Regions from separate parts of the Bacillus sp. JJ1566 genome, predicted to be linked through region 1. Evidence: riboswitches for the same ligand, from Rfam matches in the RefSeq annotation. Region 1 holds a riboswitch; each other region holds the start of a gene.
The links. Region 1 has a riboswitch for S-adenosylmethionine ahead of V7112_RS16635 (cyclase family protein). Riboswitches for the same ligand answer to the same signal wherever they lie in the genome.
Positions count from the first base shown of each region.

Region 2: another riboswitch for S-adenosylmethionine. It lies ahead of metK (methionine adenosyltransferase); the one in region 1 lies ahead of V7112_RS16635 (cyclase family protein).
Region 3: another riboswitch for S-adenosylmethionine. It lies ahead of mtnW (2,3-diketo-5-methylthiopentyl-1-phosphate enolase); the one in region 1 lies ahead of V7112_RS16635 (cyclase family protein).
Region 4: another riboswitch for S-adenosylmethionine. It lies ahead of V7112_RS22975 (hypothetical protein); the one in region 1 lies ahead of V7112_RS16635 (cyclase family protein).

Region 1 is NZ_JBALOP010000043.1:17,552-25,219, reverse strand. It holds gene V7112_RS16650 (type I phosphomannose isomerase catalytic subunit) at 1-39, shown strand, start outside; gene V7112_RS16645 (sodium:solute symporter family protein) at 63-1,589, shown strand; gene V7112_RS16640 (DMT family transporter) at 1,689-2,567, shown strand; SAM riboswitch class I at 2,647-2,747, shown strand; gene V7112_RS16635 (cyclase family protein) at 2,837-3,589, shown strand; gene V7112_RS16630 (5-methyltetrahydropteroyltriglutamate--homocysteine S-methyltransferase) at 3,668-4,774, shown strand; gene clpP (ATP-dependent Clp endopeptidase proteolytic subunit ClpP) at 4,828-5,430, opposite strand; gene V7112_RS16620 (sigma-70 family RNA polymerase sigma factor) at 5,435-6,145, opposite strand; gene V7112_RS16615 (3-hydroxyacyl-CoA dehydrogenase family protein) at 6,602-7,459, shown strand; gene V7112_RS16610 (enoyl-CoA hydratase/isomerase family protein) at 7,496-7,668, shown strand, end outside.
Region 2 is NZ_JBALOP010000023.1:19,452-27,119, reverse strand. It holds gene V7112_RS10245 (ABC transporter permease) at 1-641, opposite strand, end outside; gene V7112_RS10240 (ABC transporter ATP-binding protein) at 619-1,398, opposite strand; gene V7112_RS10235 (ABC transporter substrate-binding protein) at 1,409-2,395, opposite strand; gene V7112_RS10230 (alpha/beta hydrolase family protein) at 2,551-3,360, shown strand; gene pckA (phosphoenolpyruvate carboxykinase (ATP)) at 3,391-4,980, opposite strand; SAM riboswitch class I at 5,247-5,412, shown strand; gene metK (methionine adenosyltransferase) at 5,658-6,854, shown strand; gene V7112_RS10215 (gamma carbonic anhydrase) at 6,978-7,538, opposite strand; gene V7112_RS10210 (tetraprenyl-beta-curcumene synthase family protein) at 7,653-7,668, shown strand, end outside.
Region 3 is NZ_JBALOP010000057.1:1,515-9,182, forward strand. It holds gene V7112_RS20265 (MFS transporter) at 10-1,242, shown strand; gene V7112_RS20270 (aspartyl-phosphate phosphatase Spo0E family protein) at 1,373-1,627, opposite strand; gene cbpA (cyclic di-AMP binding protein CbpA) at 1,932-2,561, opposite strand; gene V7112_RS20280 (1,2-dihydroxy-3-keto-5-methylthiopentene dioxygenase) at 2,742-3,284, opposite strand; gene V7112_RS20285 (methylthioribulose 1-phosphate dehydratase) at 3,309-3,935, opposite strand; gene V7112_RS20290 (2-hydroxy-3-keto-5-methylthiopentenyl-1-phosphate phosphatase) at 3,928-4,590, opposite strand; gene mtnW (2,3-diketo-5-methylthiopentyl-1-phosphate enolase) at 4,594-5,832, opposite strand; SAM riboswitch class I at 6,022-6,128, opposite strand; gene V7112_RS20300 (pyridoxal phosphate-dependent aminotransferase) at 6,269-7,444, opposite strand; gene V7112_RS20305 (carbon-nitrogen family hydrolase) at 7,532-7,668, shown strand, end outside.
Region 4 is NZ_JBALOP010000074.1:27,723-35,390, forward strand. It holds gene V7112_RS22955 (aldo/keto reductase) at 1-321, opposite strand, end outside; gene V7112_RS22960 (hypothetical protein) at 415-1,158, opposite strand; gene V7112_RS22965 (GyrI-like domain-containing protein) at 1,694-2,179, shown strand; gene V7112_RS22970 (hypothetical protein) at 2,257-2,877, shown strand; gene V7112_RS22975 (hypothetical protein) at 2,952-3,284, opposite strand; SAM riboswitch class I at 3,383-3,485, opposite strand; gene V7112_RS22980 (hypothetical protein) at 3,913-4,098, shown strand; gene V7112_RS22985 (hypothetical protein) at 4,811-5,056, shown strand; gene V7112_RS22990 (hypothetical protein) at 5,287-5,658, shown strand; gene V7112_RS22995 (LysM peptidoglycan-binding domain-containing protein) at 5,999-7,264, shown strand; partial or broken gene V7112_RS23000 (quinone oxidoreductase) at 7,498-7,614, shown strand.

The DNA.
Region 1 (7,668 bases):
AAGGCGTTAAGATTATTTGGTCCTAGAATAACAGATTAAAAGAGTAGGAGATGAATTAAGTTATGGCAACTTTAGATTGGATTGTTTTAGGAGCGTTTTTCGCTGTTATGATTGGAATCGGTATTTTTAGTTATAGAGCAAATAAAAGCTCGAATGACTTCTTCGTTGGAGGAGGAAAAGTACCTTGGTGGCTTTCCGGGGTTTCTCACCACGTATCAGGCCATAGTGGTGTAGTGTTCGTAGCGTATGCAGCTATTGCCTATTCATATGGGATTACGATTTACTTTTGGTGGGCAGTTACAATCGGAATTGGGTTAATCATCGGGGCAAAATTTATCGCACCAAGATGGCCTAGACTTCGTCAAAAGTTAGGAATTCAATCACCAACTGAATACATGGCAATTCGTTTTGGTTTACCAGCACAGCAAGTTACAGCATGGACTGGGGTATTAATTAAGCTTCTTGATATCGGTGCAAAATGGGCATCTATGGGTATTTTATTAAGTGGTTTCACTGGACTTCCAATTTGGTTAGGTATCATTTTATCAGGTGCAGTTTCCTTAATTTATGTTACAATTGGCGGACTTTGGGCTGATTTAATAACTGACTTTGTTCAATTTATTGTACAATTAATCGCTGGTATTGTTATTTTTGTGGGTGTTTTCAGCCACCTTGGAGGGTTAGGCTCGGTATTCACAATGTGGGGAGACCTACCAGAAGGTCATGCAAGTCCATTTAATGGTTCTTATACTCCACTATGGGTATTCCTGTTCTTATTCGTTAAATTCTTTGACTACAACGGTGGTAACTGGAACCTTGCAGCAAGATTTATCTCAACACCAGATGGCGAAAATTCAAGAAAAGCAGCAAGACTTTCAGCTATCCTTTACTTTGTATGGCCATTATTAATTTTCTTACCAATGGTAGCAGCACCACTTGTTTTTAGCGATTTAAGTGACCCAGCTTCACAATTATATCCATTATTAACTACAACATTCTTACCAGCTGGTTTAGTTGGATTAGTTTTAGCATCTATGTTTGCAAGTACAATGGGTATGACAGTATCAGATATCAACGCTTTAACAGCAGTTGTTCAACGTGATATCTTACCAGTTCTAAATAAGAAATTTAAAGAAATGAAAGAAAATGTTGATAAAAGATCTCTTTGGATTGCACGTGGTTTAACAATTATGTTTACCATCATTACAATTATTGTTGGTCTAAAACAAGAACAATTCGGTGGCGTTCTTGGACTAGTTATCACATGGTTCTCTGCATTAGTTGGACCAATGGCAGTACCTTTGATTTTCGGTTTATTCTCTAAATTTAAACACAGCACTGGAGCAGTAGCAATTTATTCAATCGTAGCGGGTGTAGTTGGGTTTGCAATCACACAATTAACCGATATTATCCCTACTGATGTTAAGGTGGCTTTCCCATTAATCGTAACTTCAATCGTGTTCTTTGGTGGAGGCTATATCAACAAGCGTAGAGGTGTTACTGTATCACCTGAAGTTGAGGAGTTACTACAATTCTTAGACACAGGCAAAGACGAAAAAAAGACTGATGATGTAAAAAAAGCAATCTAATATGATGAAAACAGAAGACCTCGTTATTGAGGTCTTCTGTTTTTTGCATTAAAATGGGACGGAGGGACATTGTCCCCATGACCCACTAGGAGAAGGATAATGAAGGCAAAGATTATTTTTATTATTGTGATGTTGATTTTTGGTAGCATTGGTTTGTTTGTGAAGAATATTGATCTATCCTCTAGTGAAATTGCTTTGTTCAGAGGAGCATTTGGCAGTTTGTTTTTAATTGTTGCTAGTTTTCTAGTAAAGAAGAAGTTTTCTTTCAAAACGTTCAAGAAGAATCTTATCTTTCTGCTTTTATCAGGGGCAGCATTGGGCTTTAACTGGATTTTTTTATTCGAATCTTTCCGCTATACAACCATTGCTAACGCCACTCTTAGCTATTATTTTGCACCAGTGTTTGTGATGATTTTGGCACCTTTTTTACTGAAGGAAAAATGGACATGGATGAAGGGGATAGGTATTACTCTTGCCTTTTTAGGATTACTTTTGGTTGTCAATCCTGGGGCCGAAGCGGCTGTTGGAGCTTATAACCACTCTGTTGGCATTATGTATGGTTTATTGGCTGCCGCTTTTTATACAAGTGTGATTCTCCTGAATAAATTTATTAAAAGTCTATCCGATTTTGAAACAACTATTATGCAGCTTTTAACTGCTTCGATAGTATTGTTCCCTTATGTCCTGGCATCGCAAAATATGAATTACTCCGATTTAGGTTTACAATCAATCATTCTACTATTTATTGTGGGAATTATTCATACAGGGGTCGCGTACTTATTATATTTTTCAGTGTTGAAAAAATTAAAGGCGCAAACCATCGCAGTATTTAGCTATATCGATCCCATTTCCGCCGTGATCATGGCTGCGATTATTTTGAATGAAAGTATGGGTTTTGTACAAATTGTAGGTGGAGTCTTCATATTAGGATCTTCTTTTGTTAGTGAGATTAATTGGAAAAGATTACTAAAATCATAGAAGTTTATTTATAACATTGTTGTTGACAATACATTTTTTTTGGTCTAATGTTTAATATATAATTTAATATTTCGAAATTTTCTTATCCAGAGAGGTGGAGGGACTGGCCCTACGATACCTCGGCAACAGACTTTTAAAGTACTGTGCCAATTCCAGTAGCATGATGCTAGAAGATAAGAAGAGCGGATTTTTCATTTGCCTATCCAACCCTCTTCTTATTTTCAAGAAGAGGGTTTTTTACATTTCAAATAAGTTAATGAGGTGATTGTATGTCAACGGTACGAACAGAAAATGAATTATTAAAAGCATTTGAAATTCTGAAAAGTAAAGAGTGGGTTGATCTTACACATACATTTGGACCAGACTCTCCCCATTTTTCAGCGTTTAACGATGCTGAATTTAAGACACTTTTTACCCATGAGGACGGCTTTTTTGCACAAAGCTTTACATTCCCAGGTCAGTACGGAACCCATATTGATGCGCCAATCCATTTCGTTCCTAACCAACGATATTTGGATGAACTAGAGTTAAAGGAACTCGTTCTACCCCTTGCTGTGATTGATAAGTCAAAGGAAGCAGAAGAAAATCATGATTTCATTTTAAGTGTTGATGATATTCTAAAATTTGAAGAAGAACATGGTGAAATTGAAGCCGGTACATTTGTGGCATTAAGAACGGACTGGAGCAAGCGTTGGCCAAACAAAGCAGCATTTGAAAATAAGGATTCTGATGGGAATAGTCATGCTCCAGGTTGGGGAATTGAGGCCTTAAAATTTTTATTTGAGGAAAGAAAGATTAAAGCTGTTGGCCATGAAACATTTGATACAGACGCAGCGATTGATTATCGAAAAAATGGGTCACTAATTGGAGAGTACTACGTTCTAGAGCAGGATACATTTCAAGTCGAATTATTAACTAACCTTGATAAGGTACCAGCAAAAGGAGCTGTTATTTTTAATATCTGTCCAAAACCCGAAAAAGGATCCGGATTCCCAGTACGCTCATTTGCCATTTTGCCATAGGTGGGACAGGGAGACAGGTCCCTTGTCCCAAAAACAAATTTTGAAAGTAAGATAATAATAGACGGGAGATACAATAAAATGACAACAAAAACAATAGTTAAAGCACCATTTCGTGCAGACCATGTAGGAAGTTTATTACGTCCAGAGAGAATTCATCAAGCAAGAAAGGATTTTCAAGCAGGAGCAATTACTGCACAGGAACTTCATTCAATTGAAACAGAAGAAATTAAAAAGGTTGTTGATAAACAAATCGAAGTTGGCTTACAAGCGGTCACAGATGGTGAGTTTCGTCGTAGATTTTGGCATACAGATTTCTTAGAGCATTTAAATGGAGTTGAGGGCTACGTTCCGGATCATGGCTTTAAATTCAAGGGTGAGGAAACAGAACGCTATGATGTGCGAGTTATTGGGAAAATTTCATTTAACCAAGACCATCCACATATTAAAGATTTCATTGAATTTAAAGAAATTGTAGGTGACCGTGCCGTTGCGAAACAAACAATTCCAAGTCCAAACCAACTATTTAATGCGGGTATTCGCAACAAGGATATCTATCCGGACCTTGAGGAGTATGCAAATGATATTATTCAAACATATCGCGATGCCATAACAGCATTTTACGAAGCAGGCTGTCGTTACCTACAACTAGACGATGTGTACATAGCAGGTCTGAATGCACCAGAAATCCCATTTAATGATAGTGGTTCTACTCGTGAGGAATTAATTGAATTAGCATTGAAGGTTGCAAATGGAGTGCTAGAAGGGAAACCAGAGGATTTAACCATCACAACACATCTTTGCCGTGGAAACTATCGCTCTAACTGGGCATTCGAAGGCAGCTATGCAAAAATTGCCCCTACCCTTTTTGCGAAAGAAAAAGTTAATGGGTTTTTCCTAGAATATGATGACGATCGTTCAGGAGATTTTACGCCACTTGAGTATGTTCCAAATGAAGGTCCTCGAGTTGTTCTTGGTGTATTTACATCAAAGCGTGGAGAATTAGAATCGAAAGAAAACATTATCGCACGCATAAAAGAAGCATCACAATTTGTACCACTTGAAAACTTATGTATCAGTCCACAATGTGGCTTTGCTTCAACTCATCATGGCAATATTTTAACGGAAGAAGAGCAATGGGCGAAATTGAAGTATATTGTTGATATTTCAAAAGAAATTTGGGGATAAGAAGGAAAGCGAACACTACTTGATGGGTGTTCGCTTTTTTTGATAGAAATGATCTATTTAATTATTTCATCAATAATCCCATATTCCTTTGCCTCTTCCGCACTCATGTAATAGTCACGATCGGAATCTTTTGCTACCTTTTCAACTGGTTGGCCAGTACGTTCTGAAATGATTTGATTGATATGTTCTCGAAGCTTAAGGATTCGTTTTGCAGAAATTTCGATTTCAGTTGCTTGACCCCGCGCCCCACCTAAGGGTTGATGTATCATAATTTCACTGTTTGGGAGGGCGAGTCTTTTTCCTTTTGTTCCGGCAAGCAAAAGCATAGCACCAAAGGATGCAGCCATTCCTGTACAAATGGTCCTAACATCCGGTTTAATATATTGCATCGTATCAAAAATGGCAAAACCAGCAGATGTTGAGCCACCAGGACTGTTGATATAAAGAGAAATATCTTTATCAGGGTCATCCGCAGCTAAAAATAATAGCTGAGCAACTATACTATTGGCAACAGCATCATTTATTTCATCACCGATCATGATAATCCGATCTTTTAATAACCTCGAGTAAATATCATATGAGCGTTCCCCTCGACTTGATTGTTCGATAACATATGGGACTGTATTCATTTTGTTATCCTCCTTATTCGCTTGCATTTTATTATGCAGCCATAGAGACAGTGCTTGAAGGAAGCTTATAGAGACGTGATTTTTGCATAGAACATGTCGGATTTGTATTTTTCGATAATGAGTGGATAGAAGGTATAGTCCTGATTAATATAGATGGATCTTGAGTGTTAAAAGATTCATGAAGTGCTTTTTGGATTTGCTCGCGATCTTCCTCTGACCAATATTGCTCAATAAGTGGGTTTCTTTCTTTCTTCTCCATTCTCTGTTTTGCACGATAAATGGCGGCTTTAACAGCAGTCTCATTTGTATTTAATAGTTCAGCTATTTCAGATATTTGAAATTGAAACCCTTCTTTTAAGACAAATATCACAGCTTGCTTTGGTGTCAACTTATTTATAAGCAGTTGTACAGCCTCAAAGCGCTCTTCAATTTGTCCGAATTCATCATATCCATCATCAGGAATAGCTTCAAGAGACTCTTTGCTTCGTTTTCGAACCGTGTCTATCCATTCATTTCGTGCAATTTTATTCAATAAAGCTGTAGAGATTGTAGGCTGGTGCTTATAATGTTTCCAAGCCTTAATTAAAGATTCCTGCACGAGATCTTCTCCATCCCAGCTGTTTTGGGATATAAACTGGCAATATCGTCGAAGCATCGGATAGAGTTCATGAAGATGTTCTTCATTAAAAAGTTCGTGCTGTTCTTTAAAATCCTCTAATCCATTACAAAGCTTACTATGCAAATCAATCACTCCTTCAGCGCGTCTCTACTTAATAAACGAATATATGGTATGAAAAGATACGGGGTAAAATATTTATTTTTATTATATGTATGGAAAAAGTATTGAACAAGTAACGATTAGTTTGTTTTGATATTTAATCAATAGCATTGTATGAAGAATTATTTTGTTTTAAGTACAAAAATAACGAAGTAAGATGAGGTTTTTAAAATCACTTACAAATAAATAGACGAAATACTAAAAAGATTAAAGACTAAACCCACAATTTATTGCCCCTGAATGATCTACTCTCAGTCTCTAAGACCAATACAAGCCTTCCTTTCCTCCAATTTACGGAATGAGAGCCTTTCGATTCCTCAAATTTCAGGTGAAAATTTCACACTAAAAACACTATAATTAGTGTGAAAATTGTAAAAATTGTGATTTTTATATAAAAAATGACATAATGGAGGGTATACGATGGAATTTAACCAAATTGGTGTTATTGGGTCGGGAACGATGGGTGGTGCAATTGCCCATCAAGCTGCAATATGTGGATTTGATGTCGTGCTCGTAGATGTCGACCAAAGATTTCTAGATAATGCGCAAGCACGCATGGAAAAATTAATGGATCGATCAATAAGCAAAGGAAAATTAACCGAGGATGATAAATCAGCGATTCTTACTAGAATAAAATTAACAACTAGCATGTCAGATGTAAGAGATTGTGATGCCGTCATCGAAGCAATCATTGAAGATTTGGATGCAAAAAAAGAAATCTTTAAACAGTTGGATGAGATTTTAAAACCTGAAGCCTTAATCGCATCTAATACATCATCAATGTCAATCACAGTGCTTGCAAGTGCAACAAACAGACCAGAACAAGTCGCAGGCATGCACTTTTTCAATCCGCCCCAAGTAATGAAATTAGTAGAAGTGATTAGAGGTTACAAAACTAGCGACGAAACTGTAAGCGCATTCAAGGGATTGGCAATTGGGATGAAGAAAGAGCCAATAGAAGTAAAGAAAGATGTTCCAGGATTTATTGTCAATCGAATTATGATTCCTCAATTCATCGAAGCCATTCGATTGGTGGAAGAAGGAGTGGCTTCACCAGAAGATATCGATAAGGCAGTTACTTTAGGACTGAACTATCCGATGGGACCATTTACTTTACAAGACTATGCGGGAGTTGATATCGGACTCCATGTGATGGATTATTTTTACGAAGAATTCAAGGACCAACGTTTTGCCGCACCACTGACATTACGTAATTTAGTTCGTGCTGGTCGAGTTGGAAAGAAGGCAGGGGCAGGCTGGTACGACTACGACAATTAAAAAATATAGAAAAGCAGAAAGGTTGTGTTACGAAACATGGATACTATCCAATATATTTCTAATGACCATCATATTGGAATCGTCTATTTAAATCGACCTCCATATAACCCATTAAGTACTCAAGTATATAAAGAGTTATCTAACCTTTTTGATGAACTTGAGAAAGATCCAGAGGTTCGCGCCATTATTCTTACAGGAAAAGGGGATCG
Region 2 (7,668 bases), on a different contig from region 1:
CCAACGATGACCCCGACCCATGATAATCCCACATTTACTTTTAATGTGGAAATAATCGCTGGAAAGGAGGAGGGAAGGATGACGTTTCGGAAAATTTGTTTCCGGTTTGCTCCAAATGTCAACAGGACTTTAATATAATTGTAATCCACTTCTTTGAACGAGGTATATACGACAATCGTCGTGATAATGATGGAAATAATCGCTCCCATCGCAATGATTGAAATATAACCTGTTCCTAATGCCACAATTAAGATGGGGCCAAGCGCAACCTTTGGCATCGCATTGAGAACCACTAGGTATGGATCAAGGATATTTGAAAGGCGTTCAGACCACCATAATATCGCTGCAATCAATGCCCCTAAGACCGTTCCTAAAATAAAGCCAAGGACTGTTTCAAATAATGTGACTGCAAGATTGTTAAACAAAGTTCCATCATTGATTTTGTCTAAAAACAGAGTCCAAATTTTTGAAGGAGCACTAAAGATTAAAGGGTCAATCCAATGATACCGACTCGCAAGCTCCCATATTCCGAAAAAGACAATAAAAATCAGGATTTGATAAGAAAGAACTAGTTTTTTCTCTTTTTTGATTGATTGCAGGTAATTTTTGTGTAGGTCTTTAATGTTCAGATTTTGTTTCAAGTTTATCTAACTCCTCCCATATTTGCTGAAAGATGTTCGAATACTCTGGGTGTTGTCTTGCATTAAATGGAGTCTCATTCCGTAAGTTTTCTGGGATATCAAATACTTTTGCGATTTTTCCTGGACTTTTCGAAAGGAGGTAAATCCGGTCACTCATAGCAATGGCTTCACCAATATCATGTGTGACAAGGATGGCTGTTTTACGATATTCCTTTAATGTATCTGAAACGAGATCTTCTAATTTTAGCTTTGTTTGAAAGTCTAATGCAGAGAACGGTTCATCCAGCAGAAGAATTTTGGGGTTTGTCGCAAGGGTTCGAACCAAAGCAGCTCTTTGTCTCATCCCACCTGAAAGCTGGTTTGGATATGCTTTTTCTACTCCCTTTAATCCGATTTCCTCAAGTAGGGCTAATGTGTTTTTTCTTGTTTGAACTGTTTCTTGATTCATGATTTGTAACCCAACAAGAATGTTCTCCTCAATCGTCTTCCACGGAAATAAGTAGTCCTGCTGTAGCATATAACCAATATCGGACTTTGCCTTTTCAACTGTTTTACCTTCTATTAAAACCTTCCCATATGTCGGTTTTAATAATCCAGCAATGATGGAGAGTAAAGTCGTTTTACCACACCCACTAGGACCGAGGAGGGAGATGAACTCCCCTTCCTCGATTGTGAGTGAAATGTCTTCGAGTGCGGACGTTGTAGAATCCTTTGTAAAATAAACATGGTGGATATCTTTTACTGACAAAAAGTTCATAGTAACACTCCTATTTTGAGATGACTTTTTCTGCAATACTTGTGTTCACAAGTGTGTTATAGTCGATTCTCTTCGGTAATTCTCCTGCTTCATCCATGATATCCTGTAAGTTATTCCAAGCTTCCTCTGATAAAACAGGATTTGTTGCGTATGATCCTTGGTTCTTGTATCGTTCAATAGAGGATGTGATTAAATCAAGTGGTGTATCTGGGAAGAATTCTTGCACTGATTTTGCAATTTCTTCAGGGCTATGTGAATCGACCCATGCTTGCGCCTTATAGACTGCACGTGTGAATTTTTCAACGGCATCAGCGTTGTCATCAATAAAGCTTTGCTTTGTCATAAACGTTGTATATGGTACCTTGCCAGATTCTTCACCGAAAGAAGCGACAATATATCCACGTCCTTCTTTTTCAAACAAACTTGCAGTTGGTTCAAATAATTGGACAAATTCACCTGTGCCTGAAGCAAAAGCACTTGAAATATTTGCAAAATCAATGTTTTGGATTAGATTTAAATCGCCATGTGGATCAATATCATTCTTCTTTAATACAAATTCCCCAACCATTTGTGGCATACCGCCTTTACGTTGGCCAAGGAATGTACTATCTTTAACTTGGTCCCAACTAAAGTTTTGAATATTTTCTCTTGCCACTAAAAACGTACCGTCCGTTTGTGTAAGGGCCGCGAAGTTAATAACCGGGTCGGTTGAGCCTTGTGCTTCCACATAAATGGATGTTTCAGAGCCTACTAACGCTACATCAGCACCTCCGGAAATTAAAGCAGTCATGGTTTTATCTCCACCAGGAACGGTTGTTAATTCAATCTCTAAGCCCTCTTCTTCAAAAAATCCTTCTGTAATTGCTACATACTGAGGTGCGTAAAACACAGAACGGGTTACCTCGGCAATTCGGATTTTTTGAACCTGGTCATTATTACAAGCGGCTAATGGGATAATAAGCAGTAATGCAAACAGGCTAGCTAAAAAACGGCGCATGTATTCATACCTCCTTGACAGATATTCTGTCGGCTATAGTCATTTCTAAGATAGATTATGAAACGTGACAAAAATGTGTGAATGCCTATTTTTAGTTTTTATAAGTGGATTTTTAAAAGGTTTTCGAAAATAATGATGTAGAGAGGATGGATAAAATGGAGGATGGCACAATTATCGAAAAGCAAAGATTTCCGTCTCCTAATCCAGCAATCAATCTTTATTTAATTACATATTGGAGTAAAGGATTAAAAATTAAAGGCTATCTTGCTGAACCAAAGGAAGACGGATTGTATGACGGCTTTTTATATTTGCGCGGTGGGATTAAAAATGTAGGAAAGGTTCGAATTGGTCGGATCATTCAATTTGCCTCAGAAGGCTTTGTAGTGATGGCTCCTTTTTATCGAGGAAATCAAGGGGGAGAGGGGAACGAGGATTTTGGCGGACATGACAGATATGATGCGTTCTCTGCAGTTAAAGTATTAGAGGAACATGAAAAGGTAAACCCAACTCGGATCCATGTCTTTGGCTTCTCACGAGGAGGAGTGATGGCTCTTCTTACAGCCATTCATCAACCCCAGGTTTGTTCGGTCGTCTCATGGGCTGGAGTAAGTGATTTGAGCTTAACATATGTGGAGCGCAATGATATGAGGAGGATGCTAAAGCGGGTTATCGGAGGAACTCCAACTAAATATCCAGAACGATATAAATGGAGAACACCTTTATATGAAATTGAAAAGCTTGAAATCCCCTTACTTATTATTCATGGTGAAAAGGATGAAAATGTATCTGTCGAACATGCATATCGACTTGAAAAAAGAGTTAGGGAGCTTGGAAAACAGATAGAAAGCTGGTATTTTCCACAATACACTCATTTTTTTCCACCCCATGATAATCGGGAAACAGTTAGACGGTTAACGGAATGGATGAAAACGAGGGAGTCGAATACGAAAAAGCTCGAGGTTTGATTTTTCTCGAGCTTTTTTGCTTTATGCAGTTTATATTCTTGGTCCGCCCAATAATTCAATTTCCTTTGGAACATTGGAGAATTTTTTGAAGTTTTCTTTGAATTTTACAGCCAATTCTTTTGCTTTAACATAGTACGTACTTTGATCTGCCCATGTTTTTGCTGGCTGAAGCACATCATCAGGAACACCCGGAATGTGAATTGGAATTTCTAAGCCGAAAATATCATTTTTCACCGTTTCTGCATGAGTAAGTTCACCTTCTAAAGCTGCTTGAACCATTGCTCTTGTGTATGACAGCTTCATGCGGTTCCCCACACCATACTCTCCACCAGTCCAGCCAGTATTTACTAAAAACACTTGAACATTATGCTCGTCAATCTTTCTTCCTAGCATTTCTGCATACTCAGTTGCAGCCAGTGGAAGGAAAGGAGAGCCAAAGCAGGTTGAGAATGTTGCTTCTGGTGCTGTTACACCACGCTCTGTTCCTGCAAGCTTACTTGTGTAGCCACTTAAGAAATGATACATGGCTTGTTCTTTTGTTAGTTTACTAATTGGAGGGAGAACACCGAAAGCATCTGCTGTTAGGAATACAATTGTGTTCGGATGACCCGCAATACTTGGTACAATAATATTATCAATATTGTCAATTTGGTATGCTGCTCTTGTGTTTTCAGTCAATGCATTGTCATCATAATCTGCAATTCTTGATTCTTCATCTACTATTACATTTTCTAAAACAGAGCCGAAGCGAATAGCATCAAAAATTTGTGGCTCCTTCTCACGCGAAAGATTGATGGTTTTAGCATAGCAGCCACCTTCTATATTAAACACGCCAGAGCTAGCCCAACCGTGCTCATCATCTCCAATTAGTCGACGTTTTGGATCGGCAGAAAGAGTTGTTTTGCCTGTTCCAGACAGACCAAAGAAAAGTGCAACATCTCCTTCTTGACCTACGTTAGCGGAGCAGTGCATGGAGAGAATATTTTGCTCAGGCAGTACATAGTTCATTACAGAGAAAATCGATTTTTTAATCTCACCAGCATACTCAGTTCCTCCTATTAAAACTGTTCGTTTTTCGAAGGAAATAATGATGAAGGTTTCGGAGCGTGTGCCATCTACTTCAGGGTCTGCTTTGAAATTTGGTGCGCATATGACTGTGAATTCAGGTTGATGTGTTTTTAAATCCTCTTCAGTTGGTCGAACAAACATTTGTTGGGAAAATAAATTATGCCAAGCATATTCGTTAATCACTTGGATGGGCATACGTACTTTTTTATCGGCACCTGCATATCCATTGAATACATAAATTTCTTCTTTTTCTTTCAAGTATGAAAGCACCTTTGTGTAAAGGTTTTCAAATGTAGCTTCAGAAATTGGTTTGTTCACCTTACCCCAGTCAATTCTATCTTTAATAGATGCTTCTTCTACGATGTATTTGTCTTCTGGTGATCTTCCTGTGTATTTCCCTGTTGTTGCACATACAGCCCCAGTCGAAGTAAGGATTCCCTCTTGTCTTGCGAGTACTTTTTCAACTAAAATAGGAACAGATAGATTATGAAGTACGTTTTTTCCATTCACTAATTCCAATAGCTGCTCATTTGAAACTTCAACTGAATTCATGTAAAACCATCCTTTATCATTTTTTATATAATCAAATTTTACAATTAGTATAACACATTGAAAAAAATAGTCTATACTATTAAACGTATTTTACGTAATATATCTTAAAAAGTGCGTACATATTCAAAAATAGTCCTTTATAATACTTCCATTTTCGAAGATTGTCTGTTTCGTGAAAAAAGTGGACATACTTCGATATGATTTTTTTGAAATTATATTGACATGAAAAGGTTTACTGCGTTATGATAATTCATTGAACGGATACTCTCTTATCCCGAGCTGGCGGAGGGACAGGCCCAATGAAACCCGGCAACCATCACTTTTCTTATATATCAAATAAGTTTTTGTGGAACCTATACAAAGTAGGTCTCTCATTTGACAAAAAGTGATAAGGTGCTAACCTGAGCAAGGCATGACCTTGATCGATAAGAGTGAAAGGCGAGATAAATGATAATACCTTTCCTCAAATAAGTAGGGAAGGTTTTTTATTTCTTAAATGAGAACATTCATGGTTTCAAGCATGTTACTTAAAGCGTTTATATGTGTACATCACAGATAACTAGTCAATAAGGATAGAAAATCGTGAAGGTAACAATACTAAGGGAATGAGTACCGTATCAATGAATGTCAGAATTTGAGTATAATTGAATTCTGAATCGAAAAAGGAGGAAGCGTTTGTGACAACTAGACGCCGTTTATTTACTTCTGAGTCTGTTACGGAAGGACATCCAGATAAAATCTGTGACCAAATTTCAGATTCTATTTTAGATGCCATCTTAGCAAATGATGCAAATGCACGCGTAGCGTGTGAAACTTCTGTTACAACAGGTCTTGTACTTGTTGCGGGAGAGATTACAACCTCTACATATGTAGATATCCCAAAGATTGTCCGTGAAACGATTAAAGAGATTGGTTATACTCGTGCAAAATACGGATTTGACTACGAAACATGTGCTGTATTAACATCGATTGATGAGCAATCTCCAGACATTGCGATGGGGGTAGACCAAGCGTTAGAGGCTCGAGAAGGTCAAATGACAGACGAGCAAATTGAAGCGATTGGAGCAGGTGACCAAGGCTTAATGTTCGGTTATGCTTGTAATGAAACAAAAGAGTTAATGCCTTTACCGATTTCATTAGCTCATAAGCTATCACGTCGTTTAACAAAGGTTCGTAAAGATGAGATTCTTCCTTATTTACGTCCAGATGGTAAAACGCAAGTGACAGTTGAGTATGATGAGAACAATAATCCTGTTCGTATCGACACAATTGTTATTTCAACTCAGCACCATCCGGAAATCTCACTAGAACAAATTCAACGAAATCTTAAAGAACATGTCATCAATCCAGTTGTTCCAAGTGAACTAATTGATGAAAATACGAAATACTTTATTAACCCAACTGGCCGTTTTGTAATTGGTGGTCCACAAGGAGATGCTGGTTTAACTGGCCGTAAAATCATTGTTGATACGTACGGTGGTTATGCAAGACATGGCGGTGGCGCATTCTCTGGTAAGGATCCAACTAAGGTTGACCGTTCTGCTGCCTATGCTGCTCGTTATGTTGCGAAAAACCTTGTGGCAGCTGGATTAGCTGATAAATGTGAAGTACAGCTTGCATACGCAATCGGTGTTGCCCAACCAGTTTCTATTTCTGTTGACACTTTTGGTACAGGAACAGTATCTGAAGATGTTCTTGTAGAGCTAGTTCGTGATAATTTCGATTTACGTCCTGCTGGAATTATTAAGATGTTAGACCTTCGTCGTCCAATTTATAAGCAAACTGCTGCATATGGTCACTTTGGTAGAAACGATCTCGATGTACCATGGGAGCGTACTGACAAAGCAGAAACACTTAAATCACAAGCAAAATAAGATAAAAAAAGCTCGCCAATTTTGCGGGCTTTTTGTTCGTATTTAGTTTTCAGTGTCTAGCTCAAGGCGCCATCGGCTCGAGGTCACAAGCCAATCGCTTCTGAAGGCTTAAAGCGCCTTCTGTCAGCGCTCGTCTTGTGCTTGTCGCCGATAGTCGGGCGTCTTGAGTTTTTCTTTTTGTAATTGTTTATAATGCTGTCCTTTTTCGACATATTCACGGCGAATTCTAGCCATGTCTTTTTTATCCTCTTCGTTAAGTTCACGGATCACTGTTGCAGGCCTTCCAAAGGCAAGTGTGTTCGGAGGGATTTTTTTACCCTGTGGAACAAGGCTGCCAGCACCGATAAAAGCACCTTCACCAATTTCAGCACCATCAAGAATAATTGTCCCCATCCCTATTAGGGCGTTTTTACGGATAATTGAGCTATGTAGGATAACCTGATGTCCAATTGTGACATCATCTTCAACTATCAAAGGATTGTTTGGACTTTGGTGCAAGGTTGAGTTGTCCTGAATGCTCACTCTTTTTCCGATAATTGTCGGTGCCACATCACCTCGAATAACGGTATTAAACCATATATTTGTGTCCTCGCCGATTCTAACGTCACCCGTAACGGTTGCATAGTCAGCAATGAATACAGAGTCCGCAATTTCAGGATATTTTCCTTTGTATGGATAAATCATAACATGCACATCCTTTCCTAATTGTTTGATATTCGCTGGAAAATCATATAAGGTAAGTGTATCAACTTTCATATTTTACGTAAATCAACATGTTCATAAATCGAGGTGATATCTATGGTACCTACACAAC
Region 3 (7,668 bases), on a different contig from region 1:
TATATATAAATGCTCGCAGCGAAAACTCAGGCATCTAGAACAAAAATCGATGAGCAAAAAACGCTTTATGGGATTTTATTTATCATTGGATTTTGTCACATGCTTAATGATTCCATCCAGGCCATCATCCCAGCGATGTTTCCAATTCTGGAACGATCAATGGGGCTTTCGTTTACACAGCTTGGATTAATATCCTTCGCATTGCAGATTGTATCATCGGTTGCCCAACCTGTTGTTGGATGGTATACAGATAAAAAACCAATGCCATATGCTTTACCAATCGGACTGACTTCCACCTTTTTTGGAGTGATTGGATTGGCATTTGCACCGAACTTTACAACCATTATTCTGTCTGTCTTATTTATAGGGGTCGGATCTGCCGTATTCCATCCAGAGGGTTCCCGTGTTGCCTACATGGCGGCTGGTGACAGACGTGGATTGGCACAATCCATTTATCAGGTTGGCGGAAACTCAGGGCAAGCTCTTGCGCCTGTTATTACGGCATTGATTCTCGTCCCACTTGGACAATTTGGAGCCATTTGGTTTTCGTTAGTTGCAGCACTTGCAGTTGGTTTACTCGTGTATATCGCAGGGTGGTATGCTCGAACTCTTAAAACAGTCGAAATTCAAAAGAAAGTGAAAAAAGCTGTTTCAGTAGTACCTCAAAACATGAAAGCTATTAAACTAGCATTAATTGTTCTTGTTCTTTTCGTTTTTGCACGTACGTGGTATATGTCAAGCATCACAAACTTTTACTCATTTTATGTTATCGAAAAATATGGGTATTCCATTTCACAAGCACAGATTTATATTTTCCTATTCTTAGCAACTGGCGCACTAGGCACCTTCTTTGGAGGACCACTTGCTGATAAATTTGGAAAGCGTAACGTTATTATCGCATCCTTATTAGGAACAGCACCGTTAGCCCTAGTATTGCCGTTTGTCGGACCACATGTTGCGATTATACTCGTAACGGTGATTGGTTTCATCCTATTATCAAGCTTCTCGGTTTCGGTTGTGTACGCGCAGGAATTGATGCCAGGTAAAATCGGAATGATGTCAGGTTTAATCGTTGGCCTTGCCTTTGGTATGGGAGCAATCGGTGGCGTTGCAATTGGTTCCATCATTGATGCAATCGGATTGACACCAACCATCATTATGATGGGCTTCCTTCCATTACTCGGATTTGTGGCCTTCTTATTGCCAACCGATCAAAAGTTAAATGTATGGAATAATGCTTGATTGATTATGAAGGACGCTACCTGAGCGTCCTTTTTTGTATGTGATGTTTAGGACTTACTATAATTCTTGTACCTTGTTACATCGAAAAAAAAAAACAATCCACCTTGATGAATTGTTTGAGATCGACCATTTATGATTTGTAGCTGACTTTTTGAAGTGCGAAAAATAACATGACTCTCTTTAAAAACTGACGAAAAAGTGAATGGTTTCGTTCTGCTGCTTCTGCTCGTTGATAGATATTTATAAGTTCATCAAGTTCTTGACTACATTCAATTGTTTCATTACTTGTAAACCCCGTACTATTAGCAACTGTGATCATTTCTTCTCTTTTTCTATTAATTTCGTCTAATAGTATCTGTTTGTAATCTATACTTCTGGTTTCCAAAACTTCCACTCCTTTATTCACTCGTTAGAAGATTCTAACGCGGCATACAACTATCGTATACCAACTCATACTACCTTTGGTGCATTCCCTTAGTTGCTACTCTATGCATTATTACAAAATCTTCTATTTATGTAAATAGATTCGCAAAAATAGACATTTTTTTCTTTAAAAAATTTACAAAATTGTGTACGAAAACGTTCTCATCCCATATTCCATGTTTTTTCGACATTCAAATATACGCAAAATCGACATTTTTTTTGCAATAAAAAACCTATAAGTATTACACCTATAGGTCTACATTTGCTTATTTAATTCGGTCAATATGTGTAACGCGGAATTCCTTCGCTTCCAATTTCCGCTTGATATTCTGAATCTCTCCTTCGCCAAGTGAACCAGGTAGATTTAAAATGATTCTACGGAGATATTTTTCGCCATTATCAAGCGTGAGCATGCCATCTATATTAATATCACGAATGAGAGATACAAGCTCTTTGATTGCCCCTTTATGTTCAATTGTGGCAATTGTTAACGTATATCCTCCTGTTTTCATACCAAAGGAGTCCTCAAGTACATCCATTACATTCGCATGTGTGATGATCCCCTGAAACTCTTTTTCAGCATTCAACACAGCAATAAACGGCAAACGACGAATCGTTAAAAACGTCTTGAAAAAGGAATCCTCCTCGTAAACGAATGCATCCTTGCCTTCAACAAGCTCCGATATATTCGCATGTGCATCTCCATTTTTTTCATATAAGTATTCCAAGATGTCTACTTTATAAATTAACCCATCAAATACCGTTCCATTTTTCGATAGTACCGGCACTGAACGAAATCCTGATTCATTTAAAAGTTGAAGGGCCTGTTGAATGGTAAACTTACCTTCACAATATTTCACATCTGATTTTTGGACAAAATTATAGCGAATTTTCATTTTCCCCACTCCTAATTTTTTTGAAAGAATTTCTTATTACCTTTATTATATGCATCAATAAAAGAGTATTCCAATGAACAAAAATGTAACATATTCGCCTTTATATGTAAAGAATATTGCTAATATTTAGATTAAAAAAGAACTTCATGGTAAAACTCCATAAAGTCCTTTCATACACATTTAGTTTTGAGCGAATTCTGGGTCTTGGACTGGATGCGCCACCCAACCAGCTGGGTCAATAAATAAACGTACAGCAACCACTTCACGGTCATCCATAAGAGTGAAGAAGTGAGGAGTGTCAACAGGTACAGAAATTACATCTCCTGCTTCTAGTTCCACATCGAAGTAGCCAGTGTCGCCACTTCCTTTAATAATGAAAATCCCATGCCCTGCTACGATTGCACGAACTTCATCCTCTGTGTGAACATGCACTTGTTCAAATTTCTTTAAAAGTTCATCTAAATTTGGAGTTGCATCTGATAAAGCAATTACATCCCATTTTTGATATCCATTGCGTTCACCAAGTGATTTGATTTCTTCTTCATAAATGGATAAGATTTGCTCTTTTTGATCATCATTGATTTTGCAGTTTCCTTTTAATTCTTCTGGTAGTTTGCTAGTGTCCCAATGTTCATAAAGAACACCTTGTTCTTGTAAGAATGCAGCAACTTTTTCTTGTCCTTCTAATCTTTCACCTGTGTTACGAAATTTAATATTTGCCATTTTTACACTCCTTAAACTTTATTTTTAAATTCTGATCTGCAAATGGTTTAATGCTAATAGTTTCAAATGATAGCTAAAAAGAAACTCGTATGCCTCTAGATGTTTCTTGGCATCAAAAGCATTTTTAGCCCAGACTGTGATACCGTGATTTCGAATAAGGACTGCACCAAAGTCACTGTTGACATGCTCACTAAAGTTTCGGGCAAGTGTCGGGATATCAGCGTCATTTTTGATGATTGGAATTCGGATTTCAGCATCTTCCTCCCATAATCCAAGCGCCTTAATAATTTCCTGACCTTTAAAAATAACCTCGCCCTTATCGGCATATAGCTCAGAAACGACATTGTTATCAACTGTATGGACATGAAGACTGCAGCCTGCATTTGTTTTGCTATAAATTTCAACATGTAAAAGCGTCTCTGCCGAAGGCTTTAAATGAGTGGGTGCAGCAGGGTATCCGGCCCCATCCACTAATAAAAAATCTTCATCAGTTCTTTTCTTCTTATCCTTTCCACTTGCAGTTACAAGGAAGGTGATCGGTTGATCAGAGACCTTGATTGCTAGATTTCCACTCGTGCCCATGAACCAGTCGCGGCTTGCCAGTTCATCCTTTATATCCGCAAGCTCTGTCCATTGTTTGATATTAAGCATTTTCCGCAACCTCCTTTTTCAAAATCTCAATCACTTCAAAGAAGGAATGGAAGGCTGAATATTCAATCCCCAATTCTTCACATTTTTCAACCAAGAAATCTCTTGCAATTACCTTATTGGCAAGCTTTGCCGCCTGGAGGTCAGTAATCGAATCGCCAATGACGATTTTATAGTCTTCTTGATTTGAGAGTTTACGAATCAAGGTTGGTTTACAGCAGCCGCACTCATTTGTACACCCATCATCACAAGTATATGGCCATAAAATCTTGATTCTCTCATTCGAAAAATCTGATTGATTGCAGTAAATTTGCTCTTTAGCAACTAGGCCATCCAGTAATGGTTCAACAAAAAAGTCAATCCCTCCACTGACGATGTATAGTTGAATTCCTTGTTCTTTCGTGAATGCAACAAACTCTTTAAAGCCATCTCGAATTTCAGCGTGGTTCAGGATATAATCCGTAATCTCTTCCCTCCATTGTGAAGGCAATAGAGAAAACATTTTACTCACACCCTCTTGTATTGGGATTTCCTGTGAAAGCACTTGATCCTTTATTTTCTCCCAACCTGGAGGCGCAAACTTTTTCATAATGGCTATGATGTTGTCGGTATTTGTGATTGTGCCATCAAAATCACAGAAAATAATTGGTTTGTTCATCGCTTATACCTCTTTGTATCCCCATAAATCGATTGCCTGTTTTAGCTCTGGGTTATTTTGAGCAAATTCCACAAGTGTCTTTCCCGAAAGGACTGCATCCACTGCCGTCTGAAACGCTTTTCCGCCACCAATGGCACCGGTTGGATGTCCATGAACACCACCACCTGCATTAATCACACTTTCTTTCCCAAAATCGTTGATAAGCAGTGGCACTAAGCCAGGATGTATGCCCGCTGACGGAACTGGAAATGACGGCTTAAATGATTCATCAGGTTTCGTTAATTCAGTTGCAATCGCCAATGTTTGTTCCCTTTCAAGTGCAACACTTCCATATGGTGAAGGGAACAAGACAAGATCTGCACCTGCATATCGTAATAATTTTCCAAGCAGTAATTGATTTGAAAACCCGTAAAATTCGGACGGTGTTAACGTACCACTTACTGCTGGGTGAGCCATAATCGGAACTGAAATTTCCGGATCCTCTGCTAAGCTTTGAAGAACATCAAGTCCATACGCAAATACATTAAACAATAACAGATCAGCGCCAAGCTTCACTGCCTTCCGTGCTTTTTCCTTTAATTCAAAGGTTCTACCAGTTAAGTTCACTGCGTAAAGAGCGCGATGTCCGGTTTCAGTATAAACTTCCTCAAGCACTTTTTTGCCTTCTGTAATTCGCGCTTCAAACGGAGTTAAAGGATTCTCAAAAAGGATTTCATCATCCTTGATGATATTCACACCACCAAGTGCCTGCTCACGAAGCTGCTCCTTAAGGTATTCAATATCCCTTCCAATTACCCCTTTAAAAATGCTCATCACAAGCGGCCTATCAAATACTCCTAGTTTTTCGCGGATACCATTGATCCCAAATTTTGGCCCTGGAAATGCGGCCTTCACTTCACTTGAAAACTCCAAATCTAGCAACTTTATCTCCCCGTCTAGCGAGAGCTTACCAAAGACAGTTGTTAAAATGGCTGGTAGATCTGGACTAAAATTTGCATATGGGTAGGCAATTTTAATAATGCCTTTTTTAGTTTGTTTCCCTAAATATTGACTTGCCCGATGGTCATCTTCATATTGCCGGGCACTTATGACTTTTCCCTTATGCTTTTTAAGTTGTTCCTGCTCAAGTTTTGGTAATGTCGTCCAAGAACCCACCGTTAATCCAAGTGCAATGCCTTCAGCTTTTTTCACCAAATTATCACTGTTGTCATGTACCAAATATGTAGCAATCACTTCACTCATGTTAAACCCTCATTTCTAAAAATGTTCCGAACAAGAAAAGTTCAAGGAGCCTGCCTATCGGCGACAAGCATAAGAAAAGCGCTGACAGAAGGCGCCTTTTGCCTTCTAGAACATAGAGCCGATGGCGCCTTAAACTAGACATAAAAAACGAAAAACCTCTTCATAAGAAGAGGTTAGCAAACTAACATCTTCTTATCTCTCAGCTCAACGCTGCAAGAATTAGCACCGTGCTTACACCATGTAAGTCGGTTGCCGGGCTTCATTGGGCTAGTCCCTCCACCTGCTCTTAATAAGAAAATAGATTTTATTTTACATGTTGAGTCTCAATTACAGAAAGCTCAACCTTTATTTAATTTTTACGACACTGAATTTAATTAGGATTATGACAGGAATTATTTTTCTTGTCAAACGTTTTTTAATTTTTGCAAATGATTGTTTATTTAAACAGATTCAATTTTTTGATTCGGTTTGCTGCTTCAACTAGTCGGTCTTCATCCGTTAAAAAGCCAACGCGAACATAGCGGTCACCATATTCACCAAAGCCGATTCCTGGCGCGACTGCAACATGGGCTTTTTCAAGTAAAAGATCTGCAAAGCTAACAGATGTATATCCTTCAGGTACTGGTAGCCATGCGAAAAAGGAGCCTGCAGGTGCTTGTACGTCCCAGCCGATGTCTTGAAGTGCACCAATGAAAGCGTTACGTCTTGATTCGTACCTGTCCACTAGTTCCTTTACACAGTCCTGTGACTCGGTTAGTGCTACTGCCGCCGCAGCTTGGATTGGGCTAAACAAACTTACATACATATGGTCTTGAATGAGATTTAGCGCTTCGATTACGCTAGGATTTCCAACCGCAAATCCAACTCTCCACCCTGCCATGTTATATGTCTTTGATAAAGTATAAATTTCAATCCCGATATCCTTGGCCCCGTCCAATTGTAAGAAACTGATTGGTTTTTTACCTTCAAATCCAATTGCACCATATGCAAAATCATGCACTACACAAATATCATGTTCTTTAGCAAAGGAGATTGTATCTTCAAAAAATTCCTTTGTTGCTACGGCCCCGGTTGGGTTATTTGGATAATTTAAAAACATGACCTTGGCTTTTTCAAGCTTTTCTGAATCAATTTGTGAGTAGTCGGGTAAAAAGGCATTTTCCTCTTTCAAAGGCATATACGCCATTTCTGCTCGAGCAAGCTCAACACCAGACCAATAATCGGGGTAACCAGGATCTGGAACCAATGCAACATCACCGGGATTTAACAGACATTGTGGGATCTCAACTAACCCTGCCTTACCGCCAAATAAAACGGCTACCTCTGTTTCTGGATCAAGTTCAACTCCGTATTCACGTTGATAAAATTCTGCTGCTGCTTTCTTTAAAAAAGAATGGCCGCGAAATGGAGAATATTTATGAAATTTCGGCTGATCTGCAGCATCCTTTAAAGCTTCTACGATATGTTGTGGAGTTGGTTGATCAGGATTTCCCTGCCCTAAATTTATGACATCGTGCCCCTGGGCAACGACATTGTTCACCTTTGTAACAAGGGATGCGAAAAACTGTTTTGGTAAATTTTGGAGAATTTTAGATTGTTCAAAATTTTTCATGTGTACACCTTCTTCAAAATACTTGAAATACTAGTCTAATATCATATATTGTTACTTGTAAAGTATCATTTCATAGGGAGGACCCAAATGAATCTAAAAATTGCATGTATTCAGTATGATATTCAATTCGGAAAACCGCAAGATAATTTTGACCTTATTTCTAAAGAAATCGAAAACACAATGACTCAGGATAATCCCGATATTATTGTCCTGCCAGAGCTTTG
Region 4 (7,668 bases), on a different contig from region 1:
GTATAGATCATAATAATCAAGGTTAGCTCGATAAAGCGATTCTTGAATAGTTACTTTTGCCTTGTTGTATTCGTGATAGCGACCAGGAAGTTTGGAAGTAATGAGTAATTCTTGTCTTGGTACAGAACTACGGCGAACAGCTTCTCCTACCGCTCCTTCGTTTTCGTAATTATAAGCTGAGTCAATCAGACGATAGCCATTATGAATTGCACTAACGATAGCATTTACTCCATCATTTCCTTTAAGCGGGTATGTACCAAAGCCAATCACAGGAATATGTAAGCCATCATTTAACGTAACCTCTGGAATTCTACTTTCCATAAAACAACACTCCCCCCATTAATATCGCAATAATATCACAAGATTGAAAATTACTCTATTTTGAAGGTTTGGAAGAGATGGGGGTGTATACGCTTAGGTTTTTCGCTTTTTAAATAATGCACTGACAATAAGAAATAAAAATAGAATGGTTAATATCATATAAGTACTTTTAGTAAGCTGTTCCCTCTTTTGCCATGCTGCTTTATTTAAAATTTGTAATGCTTGTGCTTCAATATCTTTATCAATCGACGTATCTTGGTCGTAATCAAATGTAAATCGATTTTTGCAATACGTCTCATATGCTTCTAGACTTTCGGAATCAATCTTTTTATCTACAAGATCTTTTATTTCATACTGTACTGCATCTTCACTGCAGATATTATAAAAGTGTAGTGCGGAATTTGCTTTTATACTAAAATAATCTTTTTCTATGGGATTAGAGATTGAATGATAATATTCATTTATAATGGTTTCAATTGTTTCAATTGAAGTCTCAAAGTCTTTTCTTACCTTTTCTTGATTTTCATTCCATTCTATTTCTCGTTGTCTATCAATTTCTCTTCGTTCAACAAACTCCTTTTGATTTGCAACATGGCTCGATTGCTCAGCAATTTCTTGCTCTGAAAATATCGGTCTTTCCTCACCACTGTAGAGTTTATGTTGGGTTTGACCATAAGCTTCTATCCAATTTGTATCTGTCCATCGATCACGTTTATGTACAATCTTCAAATTTCCATCTTGTTGTTCTGGGCCTTTTTCCCATCTGAAAATGATGAGGGTTAACTGGATAATAATTAAGCTTAAAAGTAGAATTCTTACCTTTTTAACAATAATCACATCCTATTATGAATAATTGGTTGACAAATGTTATCGTTAATAACTTATTTTGTACAGGCGAAAGAGAACTATTCATGGGTAAGTCAGACTCATTTTTTGGCTAAAACATTCATTTTAATGTGGCCAACCTTAATTCCCAATATGTGCTCTAGACTAAGTGGAGAAACTAATCATTCATTCAAAATGAAGTGAAAAAGTCTTTAAACAGCTTTGAAATCGTTTTTTATCAAGGTTTCATTTGGCCATTTTACAGAATCAATTTAAAAAAATAAACGGGAAGCTTGAGTTGTTTTTAATTACCGTACAAAGCTTGTTGAGAAAGAATGACTGTTTGAACTGGGACTAGTTTTTCTGCCATAAAAACTGCCCTGAGAACAGTGGAGCGGTTCAAACGATCACTTTAAAATGCTGGAACCGTCCCCGTTTTTACAATGTGTATTGGGTTATTGAAGATGTTACAATAATTAGTAGATTGGCACTAAAGTTATTGAAAGCTGTAAACTTATGAGACTTTTTTGGAGAAGGAGGAAATAAAGTGAGCTATGAAATTATTACATTACCTGGGTATCGGGCAGTAGGATTAAAATGGGAGGGGACATTCTCTGAGATTGTACCTAATTTAAAAAACGTCATTCGGCAAATGGAAGAACGTTCCAATGAGTTAGATGACAAGGTGAACCCTCATGTACAATTAGGACTATCTTATCATGTAGTTGAAAATGGGTTCGTGCATTATGCAGTATATGAAGTAAGTGATAGCCAGGAAATTCCTGATGGGATGATTGAAATAAAGGTGCCTCAAATGACCTATGTGAAGACAGCACATCACAAAGGGGAGGATATACAAAAGACTTATACGGATTTACATGAATGGTTATTTGATAGTGACTATACCGCATATAGGGAACCAGGTGTAGTTTACTATGATCCATATATGCCAATAAAACATGAACATTGTCCAGTGGAACGCGCCACTAGTGATCCGCATTTTGATATTTATATACCAATAGTTAAAAAATAAATCGACCTAACGTTCACCTTGAAACGTGGTAACCGTCCCCTCGTTTTTCCAAGACCTTTTCAGAGGAGAGTGAGATTGTGAGAGACAAAGAGATCATAGACGTCTTTGAACAGTCAGAAATAAATTTACTCGTAGAGCTGCGAATGGGAAATGGTTTCCAAGAAAAGGAGTATGAAAGATTAGTGAAGGCACTCGCCGTCTGTGCGGATGAATGGGAGAGTCGTTCAAGTATTCCGGGAGAAGTCGTCCATACTTTAGTTGGACTATACGATGAACTGTACAACTTTTCATTAATATATGGTGATGAAGAATCAGTCCGGATAAAGCAAGCAGCCGAAAATACCAAAAGGCTGATTCAAAGATGTACGAAAGATAAGGGTGAAATAGAACCCGAAAAAGCCAGAGTGATTGGCAGGTTGATTGAGAAAATCAACGAAAACGGAAATTTTTTTAATAAACTTCAAAATGGTAAGGGAATAGATGAACAACAATTTGAAAGAATCTATCAGGAATTATCCGATAATATTGACGAGATTTATTCGTGGGAGGAAATTCCAAAAGCTTTGGTAAATATTTTTATTGATTTTCGCGAATTAGATTTGTTTGTCGGTCAATATCGAGATGAGTTCAAACAACCTAAAGAAGCAAATAAAATTTATGAAGCGTATGAACGTATTTTTTGTTTAATTACTGGCTGAATGATCATGGCCTGACCCCCAGCACATTAAAGCATTACTGTGCTTGGGTTCTGGCCAAAAAATTTCTACATATCTTACCTTTCCATAAATACATATCCTAAATAATTTCCAGAACCATGTATGATCTGAAGGCCTTGTTGCTCTAGATCCCTCCAAATTTTTCTATCTAGAGCATACGGACCTCTTTGTTGAAGTGCTGTTAACTCTGTTTCAGTAATGGTAAGTTGGAGAGATTCTTGTTTACCTGTAACAAACAATTCATAGTTTTTGAGCTTCATGACTATCACTTTAAAATCGGGATCCCTTTCCTGTAGCTCTTGCTCAATGCAAGTTGCAACATGAATCAAAAATTTCTCTCCCTCCATATTTTTTGAAATCATTCCTCTTATAAATCCTGAAGTATTCATCTTTTTTCCTCCTAAACTTTAAATCAATAGGGTACGAGAGTGAAGGCAATGAAAAAGGCTCTTCATTGCATATGAACGCAACAAAGAGCCTAGGCCGATCGTCATCATTCAAAGCACTGCTTTGCTGGTTGGAGCACCTTACCTATTGGCAGGTTGCTGTGAAGTCATTGAGCCAGGACTCTCGTTCACTCTTGATAACCATATTGAATTATATATAGTATAACTACAAAGATTAAGTACCGTCAAATGAATAACCCTGACAGGTTCCATAAATAGTTACAAGATTGTCCACTATCAATTGGTATGACAGATAGGTTAATGAAGTTGCTTGAGCAGAGAGTAAGAACGCAATTACAACTTCTTCAGCTGAGACGCATTTTGGGCAGAACGCATCCTCAGGATTCAAAATATAGTATTCTTCCTCGCCTTTATGACAGGTTAGACAAAGAAAAGAATAATGTTAGGTTATTCCAATGAGTGAACTAAACAACTTTGATGGAGACAAACTCCGTGAGTATATACAAGCAGTGCATTCAGTGGAAAATTTAATGAAGTACTAGAGAAGGCAGTTAATTGAAGTAGAAACTTTTGATAGGTAATCACCGTCTATTTGTAAAAGGGGGATGTGATGAAAAAATCACTTTTTTTATGGTTAATTACGCTTGCTTCTCTTATTTTGCTTGTTAGTTGTAGTGCTGATGGTGGTAAAGTAACTGCGAGAGATGTTCTAAAACAGAATGATGATGCGGATGTCTTAAAATATAATGGTTTTATGTACAGTAATGTCACTGATCTTGAATGGTTTGAAAGATAAGAGTAAATTTCAAAAAGGAAAAGAAATTGGGGAAATCAAAAAAGTAACAAATTCTATTCTGTTCTTTACCAATTTCTCAGCTACAAAGTTACCAAAGGGAACCACCTTGTATGATACGAATGAAGGGGATACTGGAATAATCGTAGTAGAAACGGAGAATGGTAAAATAGTATATTATATGCAATTACTCGAAGGCTAATTTTCACGAACGTGTGCTTTACTTAAAATAGTGATTGCCCTTATTTAATTAATGAAGCAGATTGGTACAGATTTTAATTGGGTTATTATGGTAAAGTTTATCTTATGAAGAGTTGTTTTAAAGTATTAAAAGGGGATGACATAATATAAAAAAATGAAGAGTTATTATAGTTATACCAGCTGCTTTATTAGCAATATTCGCATTAACTAATGATAAATATTATTGGTTACTACATATAGCTTTTATTTTAATGTCATTAAATCTAATTATTGTGGGAATCCAGGCGTTCAAAGAAAACAAGAAATCCCCTTTTGCTATTTGTATTACAGCAATGGCAATAATGATAATTTCCCTTTCGCTTAAAGAGTTATTGCTATCTAGTGCGTTGTTCCAAGAAGGATAACGCACCTTTTTGTTGAAGTTATTTAACTACCGGGGCAGGATTGTTGAATAAGAATGGCTATACAATTTCTATTAAAGTAAAATTTGAAAGTAAATTATAGGGGGGATGAGATGAATAAGTTAGGATTTTTTTCTTTTCTAATGGTTATTGGCAGTATTATTTCATTTTTAATTTTAAGAGGACCTAATGCGAATTTGATGATGGCTATTATCATTCTAGGGACACTTTCGCTATTGGGTATTGTATTTGCGGTGCTATCAAAGAATTGGTTGTCAGGAATAGTGGGTGGTTTATTAAATGGAGGAGTCTTGGTTTTTGTATTTTTCCTAGTGTTAGCAAGAGGAATTGCTGGCTAGGTTTTCCATCTATATATTCCACTTAATGGTGCTTTCCTTAAAGGAGGGGAAGTGCCTTTTTTTGTAGCTGTTTAAGAATAATGGTGATTTTTGATAACTCTTTGAAATCTTACTTTCAGTTACTTGTCAGATGATAAGAGATATAGGAATATTATATTACTGGATTAATAAAATTGAAACAGGAAGAAAAATGAGGTGATTTTATTTTAGAGAAACTTAGGAAAATTAATATGAAAACTGCTGTATTTATGGGAATTATTTTTTACACTTTGACTATTTTAATCCACTTTCTTATTATAAGCAAAAGTATTCCATTCACATGGGTTAATGGTGGAAGGTCTGAATCATTCGCTGAACAGCTACCAATATCTGTTATAAATATCGTTATTTCTATTATTGGAGTAGTTTTTACGTTGATTGTTGGTAGAATTAAACTATTTAAATACAAAAGAGGAATAACCGGTATTTGTTGGTTTTTTGTTGTACTTTGGTCTTTTGGATTTATACAACAATTGTTTGGAACACCTTTTGAAAAAATGGTTTCGTTAGTATTGCTTATTGGAGTTATCTCGAACTTGCGTATGGCGATTGAAAAAAAATAGATGTAACTATTTAATTAATAAGGTTGTGACAATTACACTTAAACTAAAAGGTGCTTTAATTCAAGAAGGATAAAGGCACCTTTTTCCTTGAAATCCTTATTTAACAAACGATCGGGCGATTTAATTGAATAGCACTTTAAAGAAATTGGATATGTATGATAGAGCTTAGAAAAGACTGTGAAGATCTGTACTTAAAGTAACGGGCAACGATCCTTCAATCAAAAGGATCGTTTTTTCTTATTAAACAAACATCCCTTTGCATTTTCTATGGGAATCCTAAGTTTTAAGTACTATTTAATGAATTCAAGTCCATAAACTAGGAACAAGGGGGTGAAAACTAATGACGATTCATGTTGTACAAAATGGGGATACCTTATGGCGAATTGCAAATCGATATCAGGTTCCGGTTTCTGCTCTTGTAGAAGTGAATGGCTTGCCTTCTGCAAATGCCATTATACCTGGTCTTGCGCTTTACATTCCGGATGAAGCGATTGTTCAGATAAGACCTTATCTGGTCAAAGCAGGAGATACGCTTTGGCAGCTGGCTAATCGTTTTAATACCACGATAAAAGCTATATTACAGGCAAATCCGAGGATAAATCCGAATCAATTATATATTGGCCAAAGGCTCCAGATTCCAACACCGCTGAAACCCAAAATAGAAACGCTGGGATTTGTTATTCCGTATACACCACAATCCACCTTACCTATTCTTCGGTCTTTATCTAATTCGCTTACGTATGTGGCAGTCGTATCTTATTCGTTCACCACACAAGGCTATGTCTATTTGTTATTAGATGATACAGAGGTCGTTAAGGAAAGCAATCAGCTGGGTGTCACACCTCTTTTAATGTTACGAAACTTTACATCTGTGGGTTTTGAAGCTGAATTAGCGGGGAACGTACTTGCTACTCCAGTTTATCGGAAAAATTTAATAGATAGTTTATTACGGTTTGTTAATGAAAAAGAATATGGCGGAGTTTCACTGGATATTGAATTTATTCCTCCAGCACGCAGGAGAGATTTTAATATACTTTTGAACGAATTAAAAGCTGCTCTTGGTCATCGCATTCTACATGTTAATGTACATGCAAAAACAGAAGACCTCCCAACGAATCGGATCGTTGGAGCCTATGACTATCAGGCAATAGGAGAGATTGCAGACGTGGTAGCTGTTATGACAATTGATTATGGATATCCAGGCGGTCCGCCTGATCCGGTAGCCCCGTTGTGGTGGATGTACCAGGTTGTCAGGTATGCAACGAGTTTGATTGATTCTCGTAAGGTACAAATTGCTTTTCCTTTGTATGGATATGATTGGAGAGTAAGCGATAATACGACAACGGCTTTATCAGTAAATGGTGCACAAAACTCGGCAATCTTAGCTAACACAGTGATACAATTTGATCAGGATGCTGCCTCACCATGGTATCGATATTGGAAGGGAATGGAAGAACATATTGTTTGGTTTGAAGATATTAGGAGTTATCAGGAAAAATACAATTTAGTCGATCAATATCAATTGTTAGGTGTAACGTACTGGCATTTGAACCTGTCAGCACCGCAGAATTGGGTTTATTTAAATAATCATTTTATTGTTACATAGAGCAACCGGATCTGGGTTGTTTTTTTTTTCGCAATCGGGCCAGCTTATTAAAGAATGGATTGTACCTTTACTATCAACAATTTAAAATTAATCACGATGAACCATATCGTAAGTAAATGAGGTTTTTATCTATCACACTATCCTTCAAAAAGGAGAGAAACTGATTTGCATTTCCAATCGTAATTTAATTAAATTAATATGTATCAAAAAAATATATAAGAGGAGGTCTTCAGTTGAAAGCACTTGTGCTTAATAAATTCGGGGGACCTGAAGTACTAGAATATCTTGAAATTGCGGATCCGGTTATCGGGCCAGATGAAATATTAGTAAGGATGAAAGCAATTGGATTGAAAAGATGATGCATACGCTAAACTAAAAGGAAAATTCAAATATTTTAATAAAGA